One region of the Methylotuvimicrobium sp. KM1 genome, then DNA from elsewhere that is predicted to be linked to it. Evidence: predicted binding sites of a transcription regulator. Region 1 holds the regulator's gene; the other holds the start of a gene.
What was found. The regulator HrcA, encoded in region 1, represses chaperone genes, less so after heat shock. The targets are predictions, from matches to a motif close to TNTTAGCACTCNNNNNNNNNGAGTGCTAANA.
Positions count from the first base shown of each region.

Region 2: the regulator HrcA is predicted to act here: its motif matches at 1,802-1,832, upstream of moaCB (bifunctional molybdenum cofactor biosynthesis protein MoaC/MoaB).

Region 1 covers NZ_CP173170.1:2,684,229-2,690,292, reverse strand. The annotation lists gene ACINK7_RS11515 (agmatine/peptidylarginine deiminase) at 1-167, opposite strand, end outside; gene recN (DNA repair protein RecN) at 185-1,876, opposite strand; gene ACINK7_RS11505 (NAD(+) kinase) at 1,886-2,767, opposite strand; gene hrcA (heat-inducible transcriptional repressor HrcA) at 2,984-4,027, shown strand; gene grpE (nucleotide exchange factor GrpE) at 4,098-4,745, shown strand; gene dnaK (molecular chaperone DnaK) at 4,815-6,064, shown strand, end outside.
Region 2 covers NZ_CP173170.1:4,013,452-4,019,515, forward strand. The annotation lists gene ACINK7_RS17235 (hypothetical protein) at 599-847, opposite strand; gene moaCB (bifunctional molybdenum cofactor biosynthesis protein MoaC/MoaB) at 844-1,776, opposite strand; gene ACINK7_RS17245 (molybdenum cofactor biosynthesis protein MoaE) at 1,885-2,316, opposite strand; gene moeB (molybdopterin-synthase adenylyltransferase MoeB) at 2,321-3,451, opposite strand; gene ACINK7_RS17255 (MoaD/ThiS family protein) at 3,468-3,701, opposite strand; gene ACINK7_RS17260 (hypothetical protein) at 3,746-3,925, opposite strand; gene moaA (GTP 3',8-cyclase MoaA) at 3,922-4,956, opposite strand; gene ACINK7_RS17270 (molybdopterin-dependent oxidoreductase) at 5,507-6,064, opposite strand, start outside.

The DNA of each region.
Region 1 (6,064 bases):
GCATTCTTGCACACGATGATCAACGATTCATAACGACTGATCGTTTCCGCGATGAAGCGATAGCTTTGTTCGACGTCGTTGAGATTCGCTCCGAAATCGCCGGCTTGATCGGGCCATGCAATCAGTACGGCGGATTGTTTTTCCCATTCTGCTGGAAAACGGATCATTCTTTGTTTTTCCTATGTTATGAAACCGACGAAGTGTCGGTGATCGATTGAAAAAGCATTTCTCGGGCATGGGCCAAGGTGTTCTCGGTAATGTTAACGCCGCCGAGCATGCGAGCGATTTCTTCGACGCGTTCTTCGGTGTTGAGCGGCCTGACATTGGATGTCGTGATATCGCTTCGGTTATTTTTAGACACATACAAATGATGATGGGCTTGCGATGCGACTTGTGGCAGATGTGTAACGCACATAACTTGTCGATTGAGGCTCAAGGCGCGTAGCTTTTGTCCGACAATTTCGGCAATGCTGCCGCCGATTCCGGAGTCGACTTCGTCGAAGATCATCGTCGGCGTGGTTTTGTCGTGACTAGTCGTGACTTGAATCGCTAAACTAATGCGCGATAACTCTCCGCCGGAGGCAACTTTAGCCAGCGGTTTGGCCGGAAGCCCCGGGTTGGCGCTCACTAGAAATTCCACTTTATCTTGTCCATCGGTGCGCGGGAGCGAGCTATTTAGCGGCGAAATTTTCACGATAAATTCGCCTTGAGGCATGCCGAGTTCTTTGATCATCGCCGAAATTCGGGTTTGCAACTGCTGGCCGCCTTGTTGGCGTTGTCGTGTCAATTGATCTGCTATTTCACCGTATTTAGCGAGCAGTTTTTCAACTTTATCGGTCAAGCTATCGATTCGTTCGCCGCTGTGTGTCAGGTTGTTGAGTTCTTGTTCGAGATTGGTAGCTAGCTCAGGCAATTCTTCCGGCTGAACATGATGCTTACGGCAGAGACTTTGAATCATGCCGATTTGATTTTCCAGCACTTCCAGTCTTAACGGGTCGGCTTCTAGGTTGTCCAAATAACGACGCAATTGGTGAGCGGCTTCTTCAATCTGAATTTGTGCTTCGTTTAAAATGCCGTTGATAGATTCGATGTCCGGCGCAAAACGCGTTAAATCATTCAAAGCATGAGTCGATTGCAGCAGCAGACGATTGAGCGATTGTTCGTCGTTTTCATAGAGCAAATCGAGTTGCCGATGTCCGGTCGATAGAATCTCTTCCAAATGCGCTAGTTTACTGTGTTCATCCACAATTTCGGCATAATTGAATTTGTTCAAGTCGAGTTGTTGTAATTCGTCGAGTTGGTAACGTAATAATTCCTCGCGCTCGATACTATCGACACTGGCTTTTTTCAGGGCTTGTAACTCCCGATTGCTTTGCTGCCACTGTTGGAAACAGGCATTGACTTGCTCCAATAGGGCTTGATTGCCGGCAAACACATCCAACAATCGGCGTTGCTCTTCGCTATGGAGTAAAGTCAAATGTGCATGCTGTCCGTGTATTTCAACTAGCTTTTCGCTCAGTTCTTGTAAAGTTTGTAATGTAACCGGGCGATTGTTGATATAGGCTTTTGATCGACCGTCATGGTTGATAACTCGTCTAATCAGGCAGTGTTGCTCATCATCCAGTTCGTTTTCTTCAAGCCATGTTTTCGCCTTAGGAGCATCGGATAAATCGAATTCTAAATTGATTTCAGCACGTTTGCTGTTCGGTCGAATATAGCCGGAATCGGCTCGATCGCCGAGTGCTAAACCCAGTGCGGTCAATAAAATCGATTTTCCGGCGCCGGTTTCGCCTGTCAAAACCGACATTCCGCCGTTCATATCCAAGTCTAATGTTTTGACGACAGCTAGGTCGTTAATGGAAAGATTTAATAGCATGAGAATGAGTTAAGGATAACCGCCGCTCCAGTTGAGTTTTTTTCTGAGGATTTCAAAAAAATCGTGTCCTTCGGGATGGAGAATTCTAATCGGTTTCGGGTCTTTTTTTATCAAAATTTTATCACTGATCAATACTTCGGGTATTTCGAGATGATCGCAGGTGACTAAGGCATTGATTTGTTTAGTTTGACAGAAGCTGATTTCGATTTCGGCCGAATCGTCAATGACGATTGGGCGATTCGATAGCGTATGAGGATTAAGCGGTACCAAAACCAAGGCATTCAGAGAGGGGTGCAAAATCGGGCCGCCCGCCGACAACGAATAAGCGGTCGAACCGGTCGGAGTCGAGACGATCATGCCGTCTGAACGCTGAGAGTTTAGATAGACGCCATTAATGTGCGTGACGATTTCTATCATGCTGGGTGTTACCCATCGATGTACGACGACTTCGTTAACGGCAGTCTGCTCGTTAAAGACGCGGTGGTCGCGTATGATTTTGGTCCTTAATAAGTAACGCCTTTCCTCGCTATAATGGCCTGTTAAAATGTTATTGAGCTTAGGCAATAGTTCATAGGGCGAAATGTCGACCAAAAACCCGAGGCGTCCCAAATTGATCCCGACTAGTGGAATGTCGTATTGGGCGATTGCACGCGCGGCAGATAAAAACGTACCGTCGCCACCAGCGGCGATAATCAGGTCGCAGCGCTGTCCAATAGTCTCGATGGCCGAGCTTTCAACGCCGGATTCCGTTATAAATTTAGCACTCAAGCGGTCTATTATGACGGTATAGTCATGCTGTTTAAGATAACGGTAAAGAATCGCTAAAGTTTCGGCAATTCCGGGGTCGCTGGCTTTACCGATAATGCCGATGGTTTTGAATGAGCTGTGCATTGTCGTTAATTTAAGAAAGGATTTGATCGAATTATACTCAATAAGTCAAGGGATAAGGGGAAAGATGAAAGATGAAAAGTTAAAGGTTAAAGGTTAAAGGGGGATGAGGGCTGTGATGGAGTTGTATTTGCTAGTATTGACAAGCAGGGGGTGAACTGCTAATTTGCGCCGCTGGCACTCGATGAGGTAGAGTGCTAATAAGCTAGAGGGTTTAATGTGAATAATAATCAGGTGTTGAACGAAAGATCGCTGCAATTATTGAAAGCATTGGTTGAACGTTATATCCAAGACGGACAACCGGTAGGTTCGCGTGCCTTATCTAAGGATACCGAATTAAAATTGAGTCCTGCAACGATTCGTAATGTCATGGCCGATCTGGAAGACATGGGATTGATTCGTTCTCCGCACACTAGTGCAGGCCGGGTGCCGACCGTGAGTGGCTATCGTTTGTTTATCGATTCGTTGCTCACGGTAAAGCCTCTGAACTCGGAAGAACTTAAACTCTTGCGCAAAAATTTAATTGCTAAAGATAACGTTAATGATGTCATCGGGGTGGCATCGAGAATATTATCCGACGTCACGCGGATGGCCGGTGTCGTGACATTGCCCAAGCGCGAACTGGTCAGTTTACGCCATATCGAGTTTTTGCCGTTATCCAACACCCGCGTATTGGTCATTTTCGTGACTAATGAACAGGAAGTGCATAATAAAATCCTCCATACCTCAAAACAATTTACGCCTGCACAATTGCAGCAAGCGGCCAATTATTTAAATTCCGTCTATTCCGGATTGAGCCTGGCAGCAGTCAGAAAGGCCGTGCTGAAAGAGCTCAAAGACGCCCAAGAACAAATGAACCGGGAAATGTTAGACGCGGTACAAATGGCTAAGTTGGCACTCGATCCCGAAAAGTCGGATGAAGATTATGTGTTAAGCGGCGAGACGAATCTAATGGGTTTTTCCGAATTATCGGACATGGAGAGGCTCAAGGAGCTATTCGATGCTTTCAGTCAAAAGCGAGGTGTTATTCATTTACTCGATCAATGCTTAAATGCCGAAGGCGTACAAATTTTTATCGGTGAGGAATCCGGTTATCACGCATTCGAACAATGCAGTCTGGTCACCGCACCATACTCGATTAACGAACAAGTGGTCGGTGTTTTAGGCGTAATAGGCCCCACGCGAATGGCTTATGAAAGAGTGATTCCTTTTGTCGATGTAACGGCAAAATTATTAGGCGCGGCCTTGAATCCCAAAACATAAGCCCCACATTTCTTGAAATAGAGTTCTCCCGCGGATGCGGACCGTTTTTTATTTAAACCGGAGTTTAATAATGAGTAACGAGCAGGAGTTGCCGGAAAAGGCAGCGGACGAGCAAGCCGAAACTATTTTGGAGCAAGGCGCCGATGCGCAGGTTGATAACAATATAGACGAAAACAGTCAGCCGCAGGCGGCCCAAAAGGTTAATGTCGAAGAGTTATCTCAAAAGCTTGAAGCAGCCGAACAAAAGGCTACAGAAAATTGGGATAAAGTATTGCGCATACAAGCGGAAATGGAAAACCTGAAAAGAAGAACCCAAAAGGATTTGGAAAACGCCCATAAGTTTGCATTGGAAAATTTTGCCAAAGAATTATTGACTGTTGTCGATAGTTTGGAGCTTGGTTTGCAAGCCGCTATCGGTGATAGCCCCGAAGTGCAAAAGTTTCGAGAAGGCAGCGAATTGACATTGAAACAATTCGAAGCCGTTTTTTCTAAATTCAATATAGAAGTGGTTAATCCGCTAGGACAACCGTTTGATCCTGAGTTGCATCAGGCGATGGCCATGCAACCATCTGTCGATGCCGAACCGAACTCGGTCATTAATGTATTTCAGAAAGGCTATGTATTGAATGGGCGGCTGTTGCGTCCGGCAATGGTTGTTGTCGCCAAAGCCGAGGACAATCCTCCGCAAGAATCACCAAAAATCGATGAGCAGGCTTGAACAGATTAAAACAGCCCCCATATCGTAATCAACTAATTTTTAAATACACTCTCAAGTCTGGAGCAATCAATGGCTAAAATAATCGGAATAGATTTAGGAACCACCAATTCTTGCGTGGCTGTGCTCGAAAACGGCACCGCACGCGTCATCGAAAATAGCGAAGGCGCCAGAACCACGCCTTCAGTCATCGCATTCACCAAAGATGACGAGGTGCTCGTCGGACAATCGGCCAAGCGTCAGGCGGTAACCAATCCCGAAAACACCTTATTTGCTATCAAGCGTTTAATCGGCCGCCGTTTCAAAGACGATGTCGTGCAAAAAGATATCAAAATGGTGCCTTACAAAATCGTACCGGCCGATAATGGTGACGCTTGGGTTGAATGTCACGGTAAAAAAATGGCCGCGCCCGAAGTGTCGGCTCGGGTCTTGATGAAGCTGAAAAAAGACGCCGAAGCCTACCTAGGCGAAGAAGTCAAAGAAGCGGTCATTACCGTACCGGCTTATTTTAACGATTCTCAACGTCAGGCAACTAAAGACGCGGGCCGCATTGCGGGTCTCGACGTCAAACGCATTATCAACGAACCGACCGCAGCGGCACTGGCATTCGGGATGGACAAGCCGAAAGGCGATATGAAAATTGCCGTGTACGACTTAGGCGGCGGTACATTCGATATTTCAATCATTGAAATCGCCGAGATCGAAGGAGAGCATCAGTTCGAAGTCTTGTCGACCAATGGCGATACCTTCCTCGGCGGTGAAGACTTCGACCTCAGAATTATCGATTTTCTGGCCGACGAATTCAAACGCGACAACGGTATCGATTTGCACAGCGATCCATTAGCGCTGCAACGACTCAAAGAAGCCGCTGAAAAAGCCAAAATCGAATTGTCGTCTTCGCAACAAACCGATATCAATCTGCCTTATGTCACGGCCGATGCGACAGGACCAAAACATTTAAATGTCAAATTAACTCGGTCTAAATTGGAATCCTTGGTAGATGATCTGATTGATAAAACCAAAGCCCCATGCCTAATGGCGCTAAAAGACGCAGGCTTATCCGCGTCGGACATTGACGATGTAATTTTGGTCGGCGGTCAAACTCGAATGCCTCGCGTTCAAGAATTCGTTAAATCGATTTTCGGCAAAGAGCCGCGTAAGGATGTTAATCCGGATGAAGCAGTTGCCTTAGGTGCAGCGATTCAGGCTGGCGTATTAGGCGGCGATGTTAAAGATGTATTGTTGCTCGATGTAACGCCTCTATCGCTCGGCATCGAAACCTTAGGCGGTGTAATGACTAAATTGATCGAGAAAAACACAAC
Region 2 (6,064 bases), 1.3 Mb from region 1:
TACAAGTGTGTTGTCTTACTACTGATTAATTTTCTGCAATTTTCTATTGACGCATGTTAAAAAGACCCTCATCACCTTTTCGCTACTTAACAAAAGAGTCGAAATTAACGTACTTCTTTTGGAGGTAAGAAAACGCCTGGGCAACAAGCACCCAAAACCAATACACGCGCATCAAATGTATTGGTATTATTGATGATGAAGGTCTGTAAGCTGTTTACACTATTTAATAGCATTTATTTCAACAAACAGGATGGACGGTTAGCTCCACCAGTGTAACCATTAGCAATCAATTACAGCCATCACCGCTTGAGGGGGCTAAGTTTATATGACCGGTAAATATTGCCAGTTGCATAGTTGCTGATGGAGCTAACCGTCACCCCTGTTTAACGTAATTTTTTTCAAAGCAGGTTCTTGTTATATCAATTCAATTGATGTGCCCAAAAGGCACAAAAAATCGACAATCTATTTATACCGCCGAAGCCACAGCGAATGCAGTTGATCTCCTTCGGAACCTAAGTTTTATATTTCTTAGGCACAACCGAATCCAGCTCTTCAGGAACAATCGCACCATTGCTGATTCGGTAAGCAGAATGGGGCACTATTTTTTCTCCAACCGGAAAACCTGCGCTGCTTTCTCTGGCAAAAGGTAGCACGACGGTTTTTCGACATCCTCCCAGGAGACAGCAAAGCCATCCAAAGCACTGTTTTTATAACGGGGTGAAGAGATTATTGCTAGCGTCCTTTCGGCAAGAACATTGTCAAGGGATTCAGATGTTGAAATAACGCCTGCTTTTCTATCAGGTATATTTTCCTTCATTATTTCAATAGCTTGATTTATGGATATCACTTTTTTACCCAGCGTTTTTCTTCATCATGTCCGCCACCCCACAGCATAGGGAAAGCATGCAAAAGTCCAGGGAAAAGTGCTTCCAAACTTTCCTGCGCACCTTTGGAACTTCCTGGTAAATTAATGATTAATGTTTTGTCGCATATGCCAGCCAGTTCGCGTGACAACATTGCATAAGGTGTGCGTTCTTTACCATGGCGGCGTATAGTCTCAGCCAGACCGGGTGCTTCTTTTTCGATGACTTTGGCCGTTGCTTCCGGAGTTATGTCTCTAGGGCCAAAACCCGTTCCACCGGTTGTAATAACCAGATCAAAATGTTCATCTACTAGTTGCCGCAAGCGATTTGATATTTGGTCTGAATCATCGGGTAAAATTTCATAGACCGTAACCGATAGGTCTTTATCTTCCAAAAATATTTTGATGATTTTTCCGGATGTATCTTCGCGGTTTCCGGCATATGTTGAATCAGAAATAACAAGAACAGCCGATTTTAATGGTTCGGCAAAATATTCTTTAAAACTGCTTTTGCCTCCCTTTTTCTTAACCAGTTTTACATCGGAAAAAGAGATGTTTTCATCTAACGGTTTAAGCATATCATAGACGTTTAACAGCGCGCCCGTAACTGCAGCCATAGCTTCCATTTCAACACCGGTTTTCCAGATTGCTTTTACTTCCGCTGAAATTTTTATGGTGTCTTTGCCGATATCAAAACTTATACCCACCCAATCCAAAGGAAGAGTATGACAAAACACAATCCAGGCAGCAGCATTTTTCGCAGCGGTTATGCCTGCTGCCCGTGCAACCTGTAAAACATCTCCTTTGGGAACAGTTTTTTCAGTCACCCGTTTTATTGTTTCCGAATTAGCCGTTAAAATTCCTTCGGCTTTCGCATATCTTAATGTGCTGAATTTTGGACTAATATCGATCATTTTGTATTTTTAAACTATTATTTTGTTTTTGCATTTAATTGAATAAATTACCAGAAAAATTACATTTTCAACTGACCTTGCATTTTCCGATAAAAATGTTCTTAAAAGTTATTCCTGAACCCAGTGCACAGATTTATCTTCCATGATTTCTTTTTTCCAGATGGGAACTTTGTGTTTAATACCTTCAACAATCTGTTTCATCGCTTTAATACTTTCTTTACGATGCCCGGAAGAGCAAAAAACAAAAAGAGATAATTCTCCGGTTTTTACCAATCCGGTACTATGGTATATGTGCAGACAATTTAACGGCCATTGTTCAAAAGCTTCTTCACGAATTTTTGAAAACGCCTGGTTGGCCATGTCTTCATAAGCCGAGTATTCAATCCCGGCCACATGTTTCCCCACTTTTTCATCAGCACGTACCTGACCGAGAAAAATAGAATGGGCGCCTATATCATGTTTAGAGCTATGTTTTGCTATCTGCTCACCGATAAAAACCGGATCGATAGCTCCCTGGATAAAATAATTTCTGGCGTTCATGGTTCTATTTTTTTTCCTCTTTCAACCAGGCTACCAAACCGCCTGTAAGATTAAATACATTTTTAAGTGTTTGATGATTTGGCAGCATTCTAATTGCCCGGATGCTGTTGATTCCGTGGTCACAATAAAAAACAACCTGGCAATCGTTTTTCAATATGTTATGAATATTAGCCTGCAAATTATTTAGCGGGATGCGAATAGCATTCGGCAATTCCTCTTGGAATTCGGGTATCGAACGAACATCAATCAATTGTATTTTTTCGTTGTTTTGTAATTTTTTGTGCAGATCAACAGCGCTGATTTCATTTATTTTTTGCTGACTTGAACTGCAAAAACTTTCATAATCAAATGACTCAAAATCCGGGGCATTTTGCAAAGCCTGCTGCACAGCCTGTTCGTTTCGTTGAATGGAAAACAGCATTGTTTGATTGCTCAATGCATCGAACATCAAAACTTTTCCTGATAAAACTTCGCCTACTCCGCAGATCATTTTTATAACTTCGTTTGCCTGCAAATTACCGATAATTCCCGGAAGAACGCCAATGACACCATTTTGCGAACAATCTGGTGCTGTTTCGGGTGCCGGGGGGTTGGGAAACAGGCAGCGATAAGTTGGGCATTTATTGCCTTGATTATCTGTAAAATTTAATACACTCAACTGTCCCTGAAAGCGGTCTATTGATCCTGAAACAAAAGGTTTATCCAGGTAAACACAAAAATCGTTAATCAAATAACGGGTTGGAAAGTTGTCTGTAGCATCAACAACGACATCATATTGGGAAATCAAATCGACAGCATTTTCCGGAGACAATCTTTGAGTGTATGCCTTTAAAACAATATTGGGATTGAGATCCTTTAAACGATTTACTGCGGCTTCGGCTTTGAATTCTCCAACCTGTGAAAAGCCATACAACACCTGGCGATGCAAATTAGAAACCGCAACTTTATCGGGATCTACAATACCAACCCTGCCGACACCGGCTCCAGATAGATACATTAAAGTAGGGCAGCCCAATCCGCCTGCACCGATGACCAGTACTTTTGCTTTTTTTAAAGCCTGTTGTCCTGTTTTGCCAATCTGAGGTAAAATCAAGTGGCGGTGATAATACTGAATTTCCTCTTTATTTAGGTTCATGGTTGCCTTTAAAAAATCAGCCCCCAGCAAAGGGGGGCATAACTGCGACCGAATCGTTATCAAAAAGAAGGTAATTGTCTTCAACCATTTGCTGATTTACAGCCATTCTATACGTATAGTCTTTTAAATTCGGATAATTTGTGATTAACTTGCTTTTCAAGTCAGTCATATTGCCTGTGTCTTGAATCGTCAACATGTTTTTCCCCACCACATCACTCAGAACACCAAAAAAAATCACATTAACCTGCATAGTTTTTCCTTACGTTTTAATGGAAACGGGTTATGTTTCTCTGTTTAAATAAAATTTATAGCTTTTACTCTTATATCAATCCGGCTACCAGTGCGATCGTCAGGTGTGGCAAAAGAAATGAAACCAACAGCAAGCGCAACTGCCAGCGGTAATAGTGTTCTCAAGTCACCAATGGAGCCAGACCATTCCGAAAATAAAAATCTATTTTTAAGTTTTTCCATCATCCACCTATCTGTGCCATTGAAAGATGATTTTTTGAAAAATGAATTATTTGCTGCGTACGCTGTTCCGATTCAAATCCGTCTTTTGCCCTTTTGGACACGGCATCTCTAATTGCCGTTTTTATTTCCTGATCACTTTTTCCTGAGCGCAGCATGTCTTTTAAATTTACGTCGCCATGATCATAGAGACAGGTTTTGAATGTGCCGTCGGGAGTGAGCCTTAAACGGCTGCATGTTGAACAGAATGTTCTGGAATGACCGGCGATGATGCCGACTTTTCCCCTAAATCCAGGGATTTCAAAAATCCGGGCAGTTGAACACATTTTAAGATGTTCGATCATTTCAGGAAAAGAATTCTGCAAAGTTTTGATAATTTCTTCTGCAGAAAGTGTATCGTTTGAAAAGTGCCCGCCGTTAAAAGGCATTTGTTCAATAAAGCGGACTTCAACTTTATTACTTTTGGCCAACATAGCAAAGTCAACAATTTCATTGTCATTGACGCCTTTGAGAACCACCATGTTCAATTTAACGTTCAGATCCGTTAGCAGAATTTTATCAATGCTATTCCACACCCGTTCAAAATCATCACGTCGGGTAATTTTATAAAAAACGTCTCGCTTTAACGAATCAAGACTGATGTTAATACTGCCTGATTTTATTTTTTGAAACAATGGAATAGTATCTTCTAAAAAATAGGCATTCGTTGTTAAATTGATTGTTTCCAGTTTTTCATATTGATTTATTCTGATTAAAAAATCAGGCAGGCCTTTACGCACAAAAGGCTCACCACCGGTAATGCGCACTTTGGTTACACCTAAATCCAAAAATAGTCCAAGCAGGTGTTCCATTTCCTGAAAACGCAGAATATCATCACGTGCTTTAAGATCAATTCCCTCCTTTGGCATACAATAAGTACAACGGAAATTGCAACGGTCGGTAACAGCAAGCCGCAGATAATTTAAATGACGCCCCTGGGAATCAATCAGAAGGGAAGCTGTTGAATTTTTTTGGTGTGTAGTATGTAAATAATCCACGCTTATTTTACTCCTTTTCAAGTTCGAGAAGCTTTGCTGTTTCTTGCAAAACCCTATCGAGGCCATGAACCCAACAATCATATTTAAATCGTCTGCAAGCTCGAAGTTAATTTAAATAGTGCGCTAAGATATACAAAACGTTTTTACTGATTTTTTATTTAATAAGGACAAAAAAATCATTAGCATATGCTGTATTTCTTTTTATTAAGATTTTGGCTCTTTGAGTTTTACACAATTTCCGTGACCGTATTTTATAAGCAGCCGAAAAGGCTGATTTATACGAGTGTAGTCGGATCAATTACTGAACGAACTTCCACGCACGAGCTCATGTTTATGTTTACAATTAAGGACGAGCAATCATTCCGCGCAAACTTTGGAAGAGTTGACGCTTTTACAGCCTATCGACTCGATGATTTTCATGACAGGTATAACGATTTAGAATGTTTGTGGTAAGGAGTCTATCGATTTAAAATCGATAGACTCCTTACCTGATCTAAGCTCTATTTCAAACTACTATTAAGCCTGATTGCCATGTGCGCACCACAAAGGTTTAAGCCGAATAACTTGTTCCTTCGGTTCCATCCTCCACTTTATAGACCTTGCAAGCCAACCCTCTGAGTTGGAAGTTGCCTTGTTCCTTATCACAGTATTCGTCAGAGTCATGAAGTATGACCGCATCCGCCGATTTCCAGAGACTCGATAACGCCGCACCAGGTTCTTCACTTCCTGTTGTTTCCGGGTACCACCAGCCATGAGGAACCCTGACTACGTTAGGATGTGTGTCATTACTGAGCCACGACCTGAGTTTGATTCTTTTTCCGCTAGTTGATTCCACCCATGCCCAATCCCCATCCGACAGGTCTATATCGTAGGCCGTATCCGGATGGATTTGCATGCGGGGATCCGGCTCGCGGCTACGCAGCTCTTTAGTGGATCGGCCTAGGCCAAAACTGTGAAACCAATAGTTTTCGCGCATGCCGGTGAAAAAAGTCAACGGATGCGTCTTAGCCAACTCCGGTTTCCTCACATGGCTTTCCGGTGGTTCAACCCAACTAGGCAAGGGATCATAGCCTAGCTCTTCGAAAATGCTTGAATAGAGTTCAACTTT